DNA from 2 places in the Magnetovibrio massiliensis genome. Region 2 is predicted to be linked to the other one. Evidence: predicted binding sites of a transcription regulator. Region 2 holds the regulator's gene; the other holds the start of a gene.
The links. Region 2 encodes PhoB, which activates phosphate uptake and scavenging genes when phosphate is short. Its sites were predicted from a motif close to TNTCATAAAACTGTCA; they were not measured.
Positions count from the first base shown of each region.

Region 1: a site for PhoB is predicted at 1,199-1,214, ahead of V5T82_RS04410 (ArsJ-associated glyceraldehyde-3-phosphate dehydrogenase). Genes of this name have one in related genera too.

Region 1 covers NZ_JBAHUR010000002.1:389,801-396,086, forward strand. The annotation lists gene arsB (ACR3 family arsenite efflux transporter) at 1-763, opposite strand, end outside; gene V5T82_RS04405 (ArsR/SmtB family transcription factor) at 787-1,131, opposite strand; gene V5T82_RS04410 (ArsJ-associated glyceraldehyde-3-phosphate dehydrogenase) at 1,279-2,280, shown strand; gene arsJ (organoarsenical effux MFS transporter ArsJ) at 2,290-3,501, shown strand; gene V5T82_RS04420 (ribbon-helix-helix domain-containing protein) at 3,770-4,180, opposite strand; partial or broken gene V5T82_RS04425 (YeeE/YedE thiosulfate transporter family protein) at 4,256-4,759, shown strand; gene V5T82_RS04430 (YeeE/YedE thiosulfate transporter family protein) at 4,763-5,419, shown strand; gene V5T82_RS04435 (sulfurtransferase TusA family protein) at 5,454-5,759, shown strand; gene V5T82_RS04440 (hypothetical protein) at 5,777-5,980, shown strand; gene V5T82_RS04445 (hypothetical protein) at 6,104-6,286, shown strand, end outside.
Region 2 covers NZ_JBAHUR010000008.1:105,168-111,453, forward strand. The annotation lists gene V5T82_RS11345 (acyl-[ACP]--phospholipid O-acyltransferase) at 1-3,058, opposite strand, end outside; gene phoB (phosphate regulon transcriptional regulator PhoB) at 3,357-4,052, opposite strand; gene phoU (phosphate signaling complex protein PhoU) at 4,073-4,783, opposite strand; gene pstB (phosphate ABC transporter ATP-binding protein PstB) at 4,795-5,616, opposite strand; gene pstA (phosphate ABC transporter permease PstA) at 5,630-6,286, opposite strand, start outside.

The sequences.
Region 1 (6,286 bases), on a different contig from region 2:
TCAAAGGCTGTTCGATGATTTGACCGCCCTGAAAGCCGAACAACAAAACCAAAGTGACAAGAAGTGCAATTATGGAAACTGGATCCATCTTCTGAATAACGTTTTGGAGACGTTTCTCCCCTCCGGACCGCAGCAATCTCAGCCGAAGGATTTGTGCAGCGGCAACCGGCACCACGATATAAATCAAGACAGACAGAAACAGTGTGTCCCACGGCACCGTTATAGCCGACAAGCCAAGAAGGAGGCCGACAATTGGTGCGAAGGCAAAAATCATTATGACGTCATTTAGCGCAACCTGGGACAGCGTGAAATGTGGTTCGCCATCGCTCAAGTTACTCCACACAAACACCATGGCCGTACAAGGTGCAGCGGCAAGTATAATTAAACCGGCGATGTAGGAATCAATCTGCTCCGCCGGCAGATATGGCGCAAAAAAATGGCGAATGAACAACCAGGCAAGAAGTGCCATTGAGAATGGCTTTACGGCCCAGTTTACGAACAAGGTTACACTGATTCCGCGCCAATGTTCCCGCACACGGTGCAATGCGCCAAAGTCGATCTTCAACAGCATCGGGATAATCATCAACCAAATGAGAACTGCAACGGGCAGATTAACCTGTGCTATCTCAAGGTTTCCAATCATTTGAAAAGGTGAAGGAAAGAATGAGCCCAACGCAACGCCAACAATTATGCACAAGCCAACCCAGACGGTTAGATAGCGTCCAAAAATCCCCAAGGATTCTTTGCTCTTGGCAGAAGACATATTCTTAGCTCCCATGCTTATCCCTAGGCTGACTGATCACAACATTTTGTTTCTGGCTCAACCTTGCGGATACATAACTCTGGTCGTCCACCGCAACAATCGTCGACTAGGAAGCCCAGCAGTTGGTTGAGATTGTCAAAGTTTGCCGAATAGATGACCTGGCGCCCCTGCTTACGGCTCGTGACCAGACCAGCATGACGCAGGTCTTTTAGGTGAAAGGAGAGTGTTGAAGGTCCAACTTTTACTTGCGCGGCTAACTCACCCGCTGACATACCGCCTTGTGCCACAAGCGCCCGAAAAACTTCAAGACGCATTTCACTGGCCAAACCAGAAAGGATTTGGGTAGCTTGAAATAGGGAAAGGCTCATCAGCAAAAGACCTCATTCGAACATGTTGCATAAAAAAAAGGAGCTAGACTTACGAAGATACTTCAATATTCATTGAAATGTCAAAATATCTGTTTAACCTCCTCCCACAGTCTGAAAATTTTGAAAGGCTCACAATAGGAGACAGATATGACTATTAAGATCGGCATCAATGGATTTGGCCGCATGGGACGCTTGGCCCTGCGTGCAGGTTGGGAACGTGAAAATCTGGAATGGTCTCGTATCAACGAACTGAACACTGATGCGGCTGGTTCTGCCCATCTAGTAACATTCGACAGTGTGCACGGCAAATGGGATAGGGAAGCAACTGCTAATGGCGAAACTGTAGTCATTGACAGAAGGTCCATTGAACATACGTCCATACAGGATATAGGTGACGGTGATTGGGGCGATTGCGACATCGTGCTGGAATGCACGGGAAAGTTTCGCAAACCCTCCCAACTGCAAAGCTATTTCGATCACGGGGTAAAAAAGGTCATAGTCGCTGCTCCTGTGAAGGACGAGGCGTTGAATGTCGTCTACGGTGTTAACGACGATCTGTACGATCCCGTCAAACATGATTTATTAACGGCTGCTAGCTGTACCACCAACTGCTTGGCCCCGGTGGTCAAAGTTGTGCATGAAAAAATCGGAATCGAACATGGTGCCATCACCACTATTCACGATGTCACTAACACACAAGTGGTTGTCGATTTCCCGCACAAGGACATGCGCCGCGCACGATCCAGCCTAGTGAACTTGGTACCGACCACCACCGGTTCGGCCACCGCCATCACCATGATTTATCCAGAACTGAAGGGTAAGTTGAACGGCCATGCAGTGCGTGTGCCGTTGTTAAATGCGTCGCTCACCGATTGCGTGTTCGAACTAAAACGTAAAGTCACTGTGGAAGAAGTTAACCAGTTGTTCCGCGACGCCGCCCAAGGTGAATTAAAGGGCATCTTGGGCCTAGAGGACCGTCCGTTGGTGTCGACCGACTACACCAATGATCCGCGCTCTTCGATAGTTGACGGCCCTTCAACTATGGTCGTGGACGGCAGGCAATTGAAGGTTTTGGCGTGGTATGACAATGAATGGGGTTACGTGAACCGCATGGTCGATCTGGCGGCGAAAGTCGCGGCGTCACTGTAAGGGCCCAGCATGATGAGCACCGACATTCGCAACTACGCCCTGGTGACAACGGCCTATTGGGGCTTCACGCTGACCGATGGCGCATTGCGCATGTTGGTGCTATTGCATTTCCACACAATGGGTTATAGCCCGATTGAAATCGCGCTTCTGTTTCTGTTTTATGAATTCTTCGGCATTGTCACCAACTTGGTTGGCGGCTGGATCGCATCACGCATGGGGTTGAAGATCACGCTGTTTGCGGGATTGACGCTGCAGGTGGTGGCGTTATCCGCGTTGGCGCAGTTCAATTCCGATTGGCCGGTGTGGTCTGGTGTGGTGTTCGTGATGGGAGCGCAGGCGTTATCAGGTATAGCCAAAGACCTGACCAAGATGAGTTCCAAAAGCGCAGTAAAACTGCTAGTGCCGGAGGGGGAACACGGTGCTCTGTTTAAATGGGTTGCCGTGCTGACTGGGTCAAAGAATGCGCTCAAGGGTATAGGCTTTTTCTTAGGCGGCGTTCTGTTGACGGCGTTTGGATTTGCCGGTGCACTCTATGCCATGGCAGGCGGATTGGCTTTGGTTCTTCTGGCTTCCGTACTGTTGTTACCCGGCCAGATCGGACAAGCCAAAAGCAAAGTGAAGTTCTCGCAGATATTATCCAAAAGCCGCAATATGAATTACCTGTCAGCCGCACGCTTATTCCTGTTTGGGTCTCGGGACATCTGGTTTGTGGTCGGTTTGCCATTGTTCCTCGCTGCCACACTGGATTGGGGGCATGCGGAAGTGGGCGGCTATATGGCTGCATGGGTAATCGTCTACGGTTTCGTCCAAGCGGGCGCGCCCAAGGTGTTGAAGAAATCCGCCCATGCCCCAGACGGTGCGCTCAGCCGACGTTGGATTTTAATTTTGTTGATCGTCACAGTAGCTATAGCAGGTGCGGTGATGGCGGATGTGGAACCGGGCTTAGCCGTGGTGTTCGGACTTGTGGTATTTGGCTTTGTGTTTGCCGTCAACTCGGCCGTCCATTCATATTTGGTGTTGGCGTATTCTCAATCCGATCATGTGGCGCTCGACGTCGGATTTTATTACATGGCAAATGCAGGTGGAAGATTAATTGGCACAGTGTTGTCTGGTCTCGCTTATCAATGGGGTGGGATGGAGATGTGCCTGGTCGTCTCTGCTATTTTCGTGGCAATATCGTGGCTGATAAGCCTGCCCCTAAATCGTGTGAACACAGGTTAATCCGCCTTGCCCCGAACAAATAAGGTTCGGCGCTGATTTCTGGAAAACCGTATCTCGTATGTTGGCTGCAAGTTGCAGTATCTAACGTCAGCGTTCAAGGGACATATTAAGCTCATTTCATAACGGAGAAATAATCTGCTGTTGTGACTGATATTCTCTTGCTGTTTGCGAAGGGCGTAATAAGAAATGCAGTGATAGTGGTGGGATATATTGAAAACAGAGCTTCGTTAGAAGCTGCTATATAATCCAACAAGAGCAAAAAGAATATTCATGCATATATATTCATGTACTTCATACAGATGACACGAAGGCACGAAGAAATATTCTTATCGTTGGCAACTAAGCATTGATCATGAATGCGCGTGATCAGCTGTGGAAGCGTTAGCTTCATCTTATCAGCCATATCTTCTAGAACAGTCCAAAAAACTTTTTCAAGACGAACCGTGGTGCTGTGACCATGGATGCGAAACCCGCGCTTTTCTGGAATGAACTCGCTGACTTGATCCGTCGAACAGGCATTAAACATATGCCCTAGAAAATTTTCTGGTTCGATTTCGATAAAGATGGACATTCCAATAAACCTCGATTGTTGTTGTGTTTTTTGTTTTTTTTCAGGCGGAACGGGCCTGATTTGCGACGAAGATGGCATGATTTTTTTGTAGTTTCCAATAATTACCACCAGTTCAAATCCCCATTATCATAGACTGTATCCAACAAAGCGGAAACCGCCAAAAACAACAGTAATGTATCGGGGAGGATACAGTTCATGGATTTTTTTAATAAGACACTTGATCCCATCATCGCTCTGATGGCGATTGCTGTGCTCGATATCTTTTTATTCCTTCTGTTGGGTGCCTGGACCGTTGGTGGTGGCGAAACCATGATGACGGGATTGATCGCCGAAGTTTTTATGGGGGACGAATTGAAACGTCTTCCGTTTTGGAATTTGGTGTTTGAACCTGATGCAGGCTACTGGAAAATCTATATCAGCCTCGGAATGCTGTTTGGAGCGTTTATTGGCGCAAAGTTAAGCAATGAGTTTTATGTACGCTTCCCGCGGCGTGTGTCGGAGTGGGTCATGATCACAATTGGCGGATTGCTCATGGGAATTGGTATCCGCTTAGCATTTGTATGTAACGTCTCAACTTTCTTTGGCTTAACCCCTGAAATGAATCTCGGTGGCTATCTCGCAATTAGCGGCATCGTCGCGGGAGCTTGGGTTGGTTCAAAAATTTATAAAAAAGTGTTGGAGGGTTAAGGTATGTCGGTCATTGGTGAGTGTATCGTCGCGTTTATCTTTGGTACATGTGTTGGCTTGCTGGTTCAACGTTCCCGGTTCTGCAACACGGCTGCCTTGCGCGATGCAATGTTGTTCAGCACATACCGCAATACTAAAGCATTGCTGATGGCAATGATCATGCTGACATTTGGTTTCACCTTGTTCATCACCTTTGGTGAGGGCAAGACCATGCATTTCGACGTTGGCTTTAACACCTTTGCAGGTTTGTTCATCTTTGGCGTTGGCATGGTGCTCGCCGGAGCATGCACCGTATCTACGTGGGTTAAAGCGGGTGAAGGCAACTTTGGAGCTGTCTGGGCCTTGATCTTTACCTTCATTGGGATGTTTTTATTCTCGCTTGTATGGTCAGTAAACTATTGGCCTCCTGCTCCATCTAGTATGACGGGTGAACCTAACCTGGAAGCTTTGCAATTAGGGTATGCAAACGCGGCAACATTGCAGGAAAAATTTGGCATCCCAGCAATTTTTTTCGGCTTAATCCAAATGGGTGTTTTAGCCGTCATCTATCGCGCAATCTTACGTAAAGAAGCCATACAAGCTGGTCATCACAAAGAGGTTGCAAAAGCAAATCAGAAGCACTCGTCCGTTACGGCCACAAGCAGCGCATCCACAGAATAACAATCAGAACGAAGTTCAGAAGGAGAAATTTGTTATGGGTTTGTTTAGTAAAAAACAAAAAGTTGAAGAAGCAAGTTCTACGCATTCCGTCACGCTGTCTGATGGCATCACATACACCGTCGAAAGAGTTGTTGATTGTATCGGGGACAGTTGCCCGCGCCCCCAATTGATGACCAAAAAAACTGTTGGTGAAATTAGTGTTGGGCAGATCATTGAAGTCTTGGTCGATAATCCGTCATCCATGGAAGCCCTGCCGCCGATGTGTGATGAGCTGGATTCAACGCACTTAGAAACCATCAAAGACGCACGTTGTTGGAAAGTCTACATCCAAAAGGATTAAGACCAAGGAGTATTCGAATGTCGAAACTTATCATGAGCATATATGCCGGGGCTGCATTTGCCGTTTCGATTGGTGCAGTTGCTGCGATGTTAATCGCACCTCCGCAAAGCCTACGTTCGGACCGTGACGGCGTGCCGCATTTCACTTCCTTGGTCGAACATCCTGAAACTGGTGATGCTATCAGCATTGGCACACTGATCCGTCATTATCGTGGAGATTAAGGAGTACTTGAGAAATGGATTTTGAAACTATCGTTCAACTTGTTACAGCCATCCTTGCGTTTGGCGTCATGTATATCAGCCTTCTCAAGAACACTTTGTGACGTGAACAATAAGGATCTCATTATGGATAGAAACAGCTTTCTTTTTTGTGTCGGCTCACTTGTCGTTTCTTTGTTGATTGCGATTGTAGCCTTCCCATACGTGTCCATGGATGTCCAGTCTTTGGAAGCGGCGAACACCCCACGTCCTGCACATGAAATGGGAAGTGTCGATGTCGGGAATGGCTTTGGCAAGCTTACGGTCGAA
Region 2 (6,286 bases):
ACCAACCGCCGTCCGGCGGCACCAGCACCCCTGGATTGTCGGCCAAAAAATAGCCCTTCATCACATTGGCGCCGCGCACAACCAAGCGCCCTCCGTCATTTATACCCGGAACGGGCTCAAGCTTCTTCTCAATGCCGGGCAACAAACGGCCAACGGTTCCGGCTTTGTAGTGCATCGGCGTGTTGAACGACAGAACGGGAGCGGTTTCCGTGGCCCCATAGCCTTCTAAAATGCGCAGGCCGAACTTGTCGGCAAACACGCGCCGGGTTTCGTCTTTGACTTTCTCAGCACCTGCACAGACATAGCGCACCTTGAAGAAGTCATACGGGTTCGCCATGCGGGCATAGCCAGCCAAGAACGTATCCGTGCCGAACAACACGGTTGCTTTGGTGTCGTAGACCAATTCCGGCACGATGCGATAATGCAAAGGCGACGGATACAAGAACGTATTGATGCCCGCAAGCACCGGCAACAACAGCCCAGCGCTTAAACCGAAGCTGTGGAAGATCGGTAAGGCGTTAAATACGGTGTCGGTCGGATTGAATTCAATGCGTGACGACAACTGATAGCGATTGGCCAGCAAGTTGTTGTGGCTCAACACCACGCCCTTGGGCTTGCCTTCGGACCCAGACGTGAACAACACGGCGGCAGCTGCACCGGGATCTTTGACAAAGCGGCGATGCCAAGACTTCGCACCGCACGTCGCCGTCCAAACAGCACCAAGTTTATCCAAGAGACCAATATCGGCCTTCACGTCTTCCAAGTAGACAACTTCCGCATGGCGGGACAGTTCTTCGATATCTTGGTTTAAATCAGCAGCCTCTACAAATACCCGCGATGTCACGACAACTTTGGCTTCAGCCGTGTGAACGGCTGAAATCATGTTGCCCACACCTGCGGAATAATTCAGCATTGCGGGAACGCGGCCGATGGCTTGAAGGGCAAAGAACGTCACCGCGCCGCCTACCGCGTTTGGCAACAAGACCCCTACCGTGTCTTGCGGCGCGCTCAATTTCTTCAGCTGACGTCCCAAGGCAATGGACCCCGTCACCAGCTTGTTATAGCTGATGGGCTCGCGCTTGATGTCTTCCAAAATCGGCGCGTCCCCGCCATGGATTGCGCGCGCGTCCAGCACTGCAGAAAACAGAGTTTGATGCTGACGACTCGAGTCAAACATCAGATCGCTCATAATGTCGTAAAGTTCCAGCCCAGCTTGCTCGCGGCGTTTTGCGCCTTTGAAGTCTTCGTTCACCGTGAGGCGACGCGGTTTCAAAATCGTCAGCGTGATTTTTGGAAACCAGCGACGGCGCACTGTGCCTTTCAGACGTGAAAAGACCGTGTACTGGGTACCGTCTATCCGAATAGGCAAAACGTCTGCATCCGCCTTATCTGCGATTAACGCCGGACCTTCGTAGACTTTCATCAAGCCGCCGGTGACGGTGATGCGGCCTTCTGGAAAGATCACGCACTTGAAGCCCTTACCCACTTCTTTGATCAACGACTTGGTCGACAGCGGCTTGGTGGGGTCCATGGGAAAGGCGTTGACCAAAGCCAAGAACGGCTTCATCCACCAGCGCCCGGCGATGTGCGTGTTGACCGCAAACAACGGTTTTTCCGGCAAGAACGCCGCCAGCAATGCTGCGTCTAAGAATGAAACATGATTGACCACAATCACGGCGCGCTCGCCCACGGCTTTCCAGTGCTCCAAGCCTTTCACTTCAGCGCGGTAAGCCAACTTGAAGATGGTGCGCAACACGGCCTTCAAGACTTCGTCGGGCAACAGCTTACAAATGTAAAGCGCAACGCCCGCATTGGCGATGGCGACCCACAAGAAAATATGCGGAACGCTGGCCCCGGCCCCCAACAAGGCGGAGATCACCAAAGCCGAAACCACCATGAACAAGGCGTTCAAGATGTTGTTGGACGCGATGTTGCGCGAACGGTGGCTGTCTTCACCCCGGCTTTGCAAGATGGCGTACAGCGGCACGATATAAAGCCCGCTGGAGATCGCCACCAACAGCAAGTCCACGATGATGCGCAGGCCCATCCACGTCGAAAGGAATACACCGGCGGACGCCAACGTCTCATCGTGTGCGACCAGGGCGTAACCATGGGTGCTGGCGAAGTAGAGATCGACCATAAACACGGTCATCAACAGGGCACCAAACGGCACATACTTGGCTGTCACTTCGCCTTTCAACAGGCGGTTACACAAGACCGATCCGACGGCGATACCGATGGAAAAGATCGACAAAAACAGCGTCACAACGGTTTCGTCGGCAGCCAAGGTGTCTTTAGCAAAGGTCGGAAACTGGCTGAGGAACGTTGCCCCCACCAGCCAAAACCAGGAAATGCCTAAGATGGAAAGAATGATGTCGCGGCGGCTTGCGGCGTGGCGCATCATCGAACCCGTGGCGCGCACGATGTTGAAATCGACGTTTAAGTCTTCAGCCAACGCGGGGGCTTTGGGAATGAAGAGACTTGAGACATACCCCAGCACAGCGATCCCAATGATCAGGGCCGACACCAGCAACACACCGCCGTCGTTCAAGATCAATAGACCGCCAGCGATGGTGCCGATCAAGATGGCGAGAAACGTTCCAGCCTCGACCATGGCGTTGGCACCGATGAGTTCGTCTTGATGCAGGTGTTGCGGCAAGATCGCATACTTGACCGGACCAAACAGGCTGGACTGCAGCCCCATGAAAAACAAAACGGCGAGTAGAGACCAGACACTTCCGCTCAAAAACGCAGCGGCGGCCCCCACCATAATCAGGATTTCAGCCGCTTTGACCTTGCGCGCAATGGACGCTTTGTCGAAGCGGTCCGCCAACTGTCCCGCCGTGGCGCTGAACAGGAAAAACGGCAAGATGAACACACCTGCCGCAACCGTCACCAACACCGGACCGTCCAAGCCGGACACTTCCGCCAATTGATAGGTCACCAACATGATCAACGCGCTTTTGAACAAGTTATCGTTCATCGCACCTAAAAACTGGGTGACAAACAACGGTAAAAAGCGCCGTGTTTTGGCCAAATGGATCAGATCGTTACTCATGTTCAATACCCCCGGCGCCGGGCGCTCTGCCCTGCACGATACGTTGTGAGCTTAACAGGCATGCCCGCATATTTCGAAACAAATACGAGCACGCCCTTCATAACTAAACGTATGTTTACATTACGCAGCTCATTTTGCAAACAATTGTTTACATACGAGCGCGTGCGAGGCACACCCAAAGTCATCTTGAAACGCTTGTGGGTGGAGTTATGGTATTGAATACAGATGGTTAGACAAAACAAAACGCCGCCCAAAAAAGGCGGCGTTTGGCAGGTTATTTTGATAAGAAAGGAGCTGTTTAAGCGCCTTTGTTCATGTCGATGGCGTAGCCTTCGCCGCGAACGGTGCGAATCATGTCCAGGGCCCCTTCGGTATTCAGCGCTTTGCGCAGTCGACGAATGTGGACGTCGACCGTGCGGTCTTCGACATAGACGTCACGCCCCCAAACCAGATCCAACAGGCGTTCGCGCGAAAACACGCGACCGGGCTTTTCCATCAAGGTTTTGAGCAAGCGAAACTCGGTCGGGCCAAGGTGGATGAAGTTCCCGCCACGATTGACCTTGTGCTGGGCCAAGTCCATGACGATGTCGGCGTATTCGATGGTTTCCGAGCTCAACGACGGGTTGGAGCGGCGCAGCAAGCCCTTCAGGCGCGCCACGACTTCGCGGGGGCTGTAGGGTTTGACAACATAGTCGTCCGCACCCGTTTCGATGCCACGAACGCGGTCTTCTTCTTCACCGCGGGCGGTCAGCATCAAAATGGGGATTTCGCGGGTATCGGTATCGCTGCGCAGTTGGCGGCAAACTTCAATGCCGCTCAAACCCGGCAACATCCAATCCAAAACGATGGCGTCGGGAACATTTTCTTGGGCCATCATCAAACCGTCTTCGCCATTTTCCGCCATCATCACCCGGAAGCCTTCTTTTTCCAGGTTATAGGACAGCATCTCAGCTTGGGGTGGTTCGTCTTCGACGATCAGAACAGTCTGGCTCATGTATGCGTACTCCTCACCCCTTAGCCGACCACTGTCTCACTGGACAGGTCGTTTTTGGGGCGTTCTTCTGACGGCTTTTCGCCGGAAACCAAGAAGTGGACATTTTCGGCGATGGACGTAACGTGATCGCCAATGCGCTCCACATTCTTGGCAATAAACAAAAGGTGCGTGCACGCCGTGATGTTGCGCGGGTCTTCCAGCATGTAGGTCAGAAGCTCGCGAAACAGGCTGGTGTGCATCATATCGACTTCTTCGTCGCGCAGGCGCACGGCGTTGGCTTTGGCCACGTCGCGGGTGCCATAGGCATCCAAAACGTTGCCGATCATGCTTTGCACTTGGCGCGCCATGCGTTGAATGGTGGCCGTTGCGTCACCGACGGTGTCCATCTCGGAAAGCGTCTGGGTGCGCTTGGCAACGTTTTTGGCGTAATCGCCGATGCGTTCCAAGTTGGACGCCATCTTCAACGCCACCACAACGGCACGCAAATCGTCGGCCATGGGTTGGCGCAAGGCCAAAACTTTAATGGTGAAGTTGTCGAGATCTTCTTCCAAAGCATCAATTTTGATGTCTGAATCGATGACTTTTTTCGCCAGCTCAACATCGTTGCGCGCCAACGCGTCAACGGCGTCGCTCAACTGACGTTCGGCCAAGCCACCCATTTCCGCAATCACACTGTCGATGCGGCCCAGGTCTTCGTCGAATGAAGTAACGATATGGTCTTGTTCCAACATAATTCGATCCCTTAGCCGATTTTACCGGTGACGTAAGCTTGGGTGCGTTCGTCTTTCGGGTTGGTGAAGATTTCGTCCGTACCGCCCGATTCCACCAAGTCGCCCAAGTGGAAGAACGCGGTTTTTTGCGACACACGCGCAGCCTGCTGCATGGAGTGCGTCACCATGATGATGGTGTAATTGTCTTTAAGTTCGTCGATCAGCTCTTCGATCTTCGCCGTGGCGATGGGATCAAGGGCCGAGCACGGCTCGTCCATCAAGATAACTTCGGGCTCAACCGCAATAGCGCGGGCAATGCACAGACGTTGCTGCTGACCACCGGAAAGGCCAGTGCCCGGAGAATCCAAGCGATCACGGACTTCGTCCAGCAACCCGGCTTTTTCCAAGCTGGTGAGGACGATTTCATCCATGTCCGCACGGGTCTTGGCCAGACCATGGATTTTCGGACCATAGGAAATGTTGTCGTAAATGGATTTCGGGAACGGGTTGGGTTTTTGAAACACCATGCCAACGCGCGCACGCAGGTGAACCACATCCACACCTTTGGAATAGATGTTTTCCCCGTCCAGCTTGATTTCTCCTTCGACGCGGCAACCGTCCACCACATCGTTCATGCGGTTCAAGCAACGCAAGAAGGTGGATTTACCGCAACCGGACGGACCGATCAGTGCTGTAACTTGGTTGGACGGAATGTCTAAGTTGATGCCTTTCAGCGCTTGTTTATCTCCGTAAAACACATCAACGGATTGTGCCGTCACTTTGTGTGGGTTCGAAGGGGCCACAGAAATTCCCTGCTCTTTTTCCGGCAGATCCGTGTGAATAGCGAGTTCCATAGGGTCGCACTCCTTACCAGCGACGTTCGAAAGACTTGCGCATGATGACCGCAAGAATGTTCATCGTAATCAAGAAACCAAGCAGAATGATAATAGCACCCGCTGTGCGTTCAGAGAACGCGCGTTCGGGGCTGTCTGCCCAGATGTAAATTTGCACCGGCAGAGCCGTGGCCGGGTCGGTAAAGGCCGCCGGAATGTCGACAATGAAGGCCACCATGCCGATCATCAGCAACGGCGCACTTTCACCAAGCGCCTGAGCCATGCCGATAATCGTCCCCGTCAGCATACCCGGCATCGCCAATGGCAACACGTGGTGTGTGATGGTTTGGATGGGGCTTGCGCCCATGCCCAAAGCCGCTTCGCGAATGGACGGCGGCACGGAGCGCAACGCGGCGCGACCGGCAATGATAATGGTCGGCAAAGTCATCAGCGCCAACACCATGCCCCCCACAAGCGGGGCTGAACGGGGCATGCCGAAGAAGTTCAAGAACATGGCCAAGCCCAGCAGACCGAACACGATGGACGGCACGGCGGCGAGGTTGTTGATGTTGACCTCGATCATGTCGGTCCATTTGTTTTTCGGCGCGAACTCTTCCAGATACACCGCCGTCATCACACCCAGCGGGAATGAGAGCAACAAGCACACCGACAAGCTCAAGAACGAACCCAT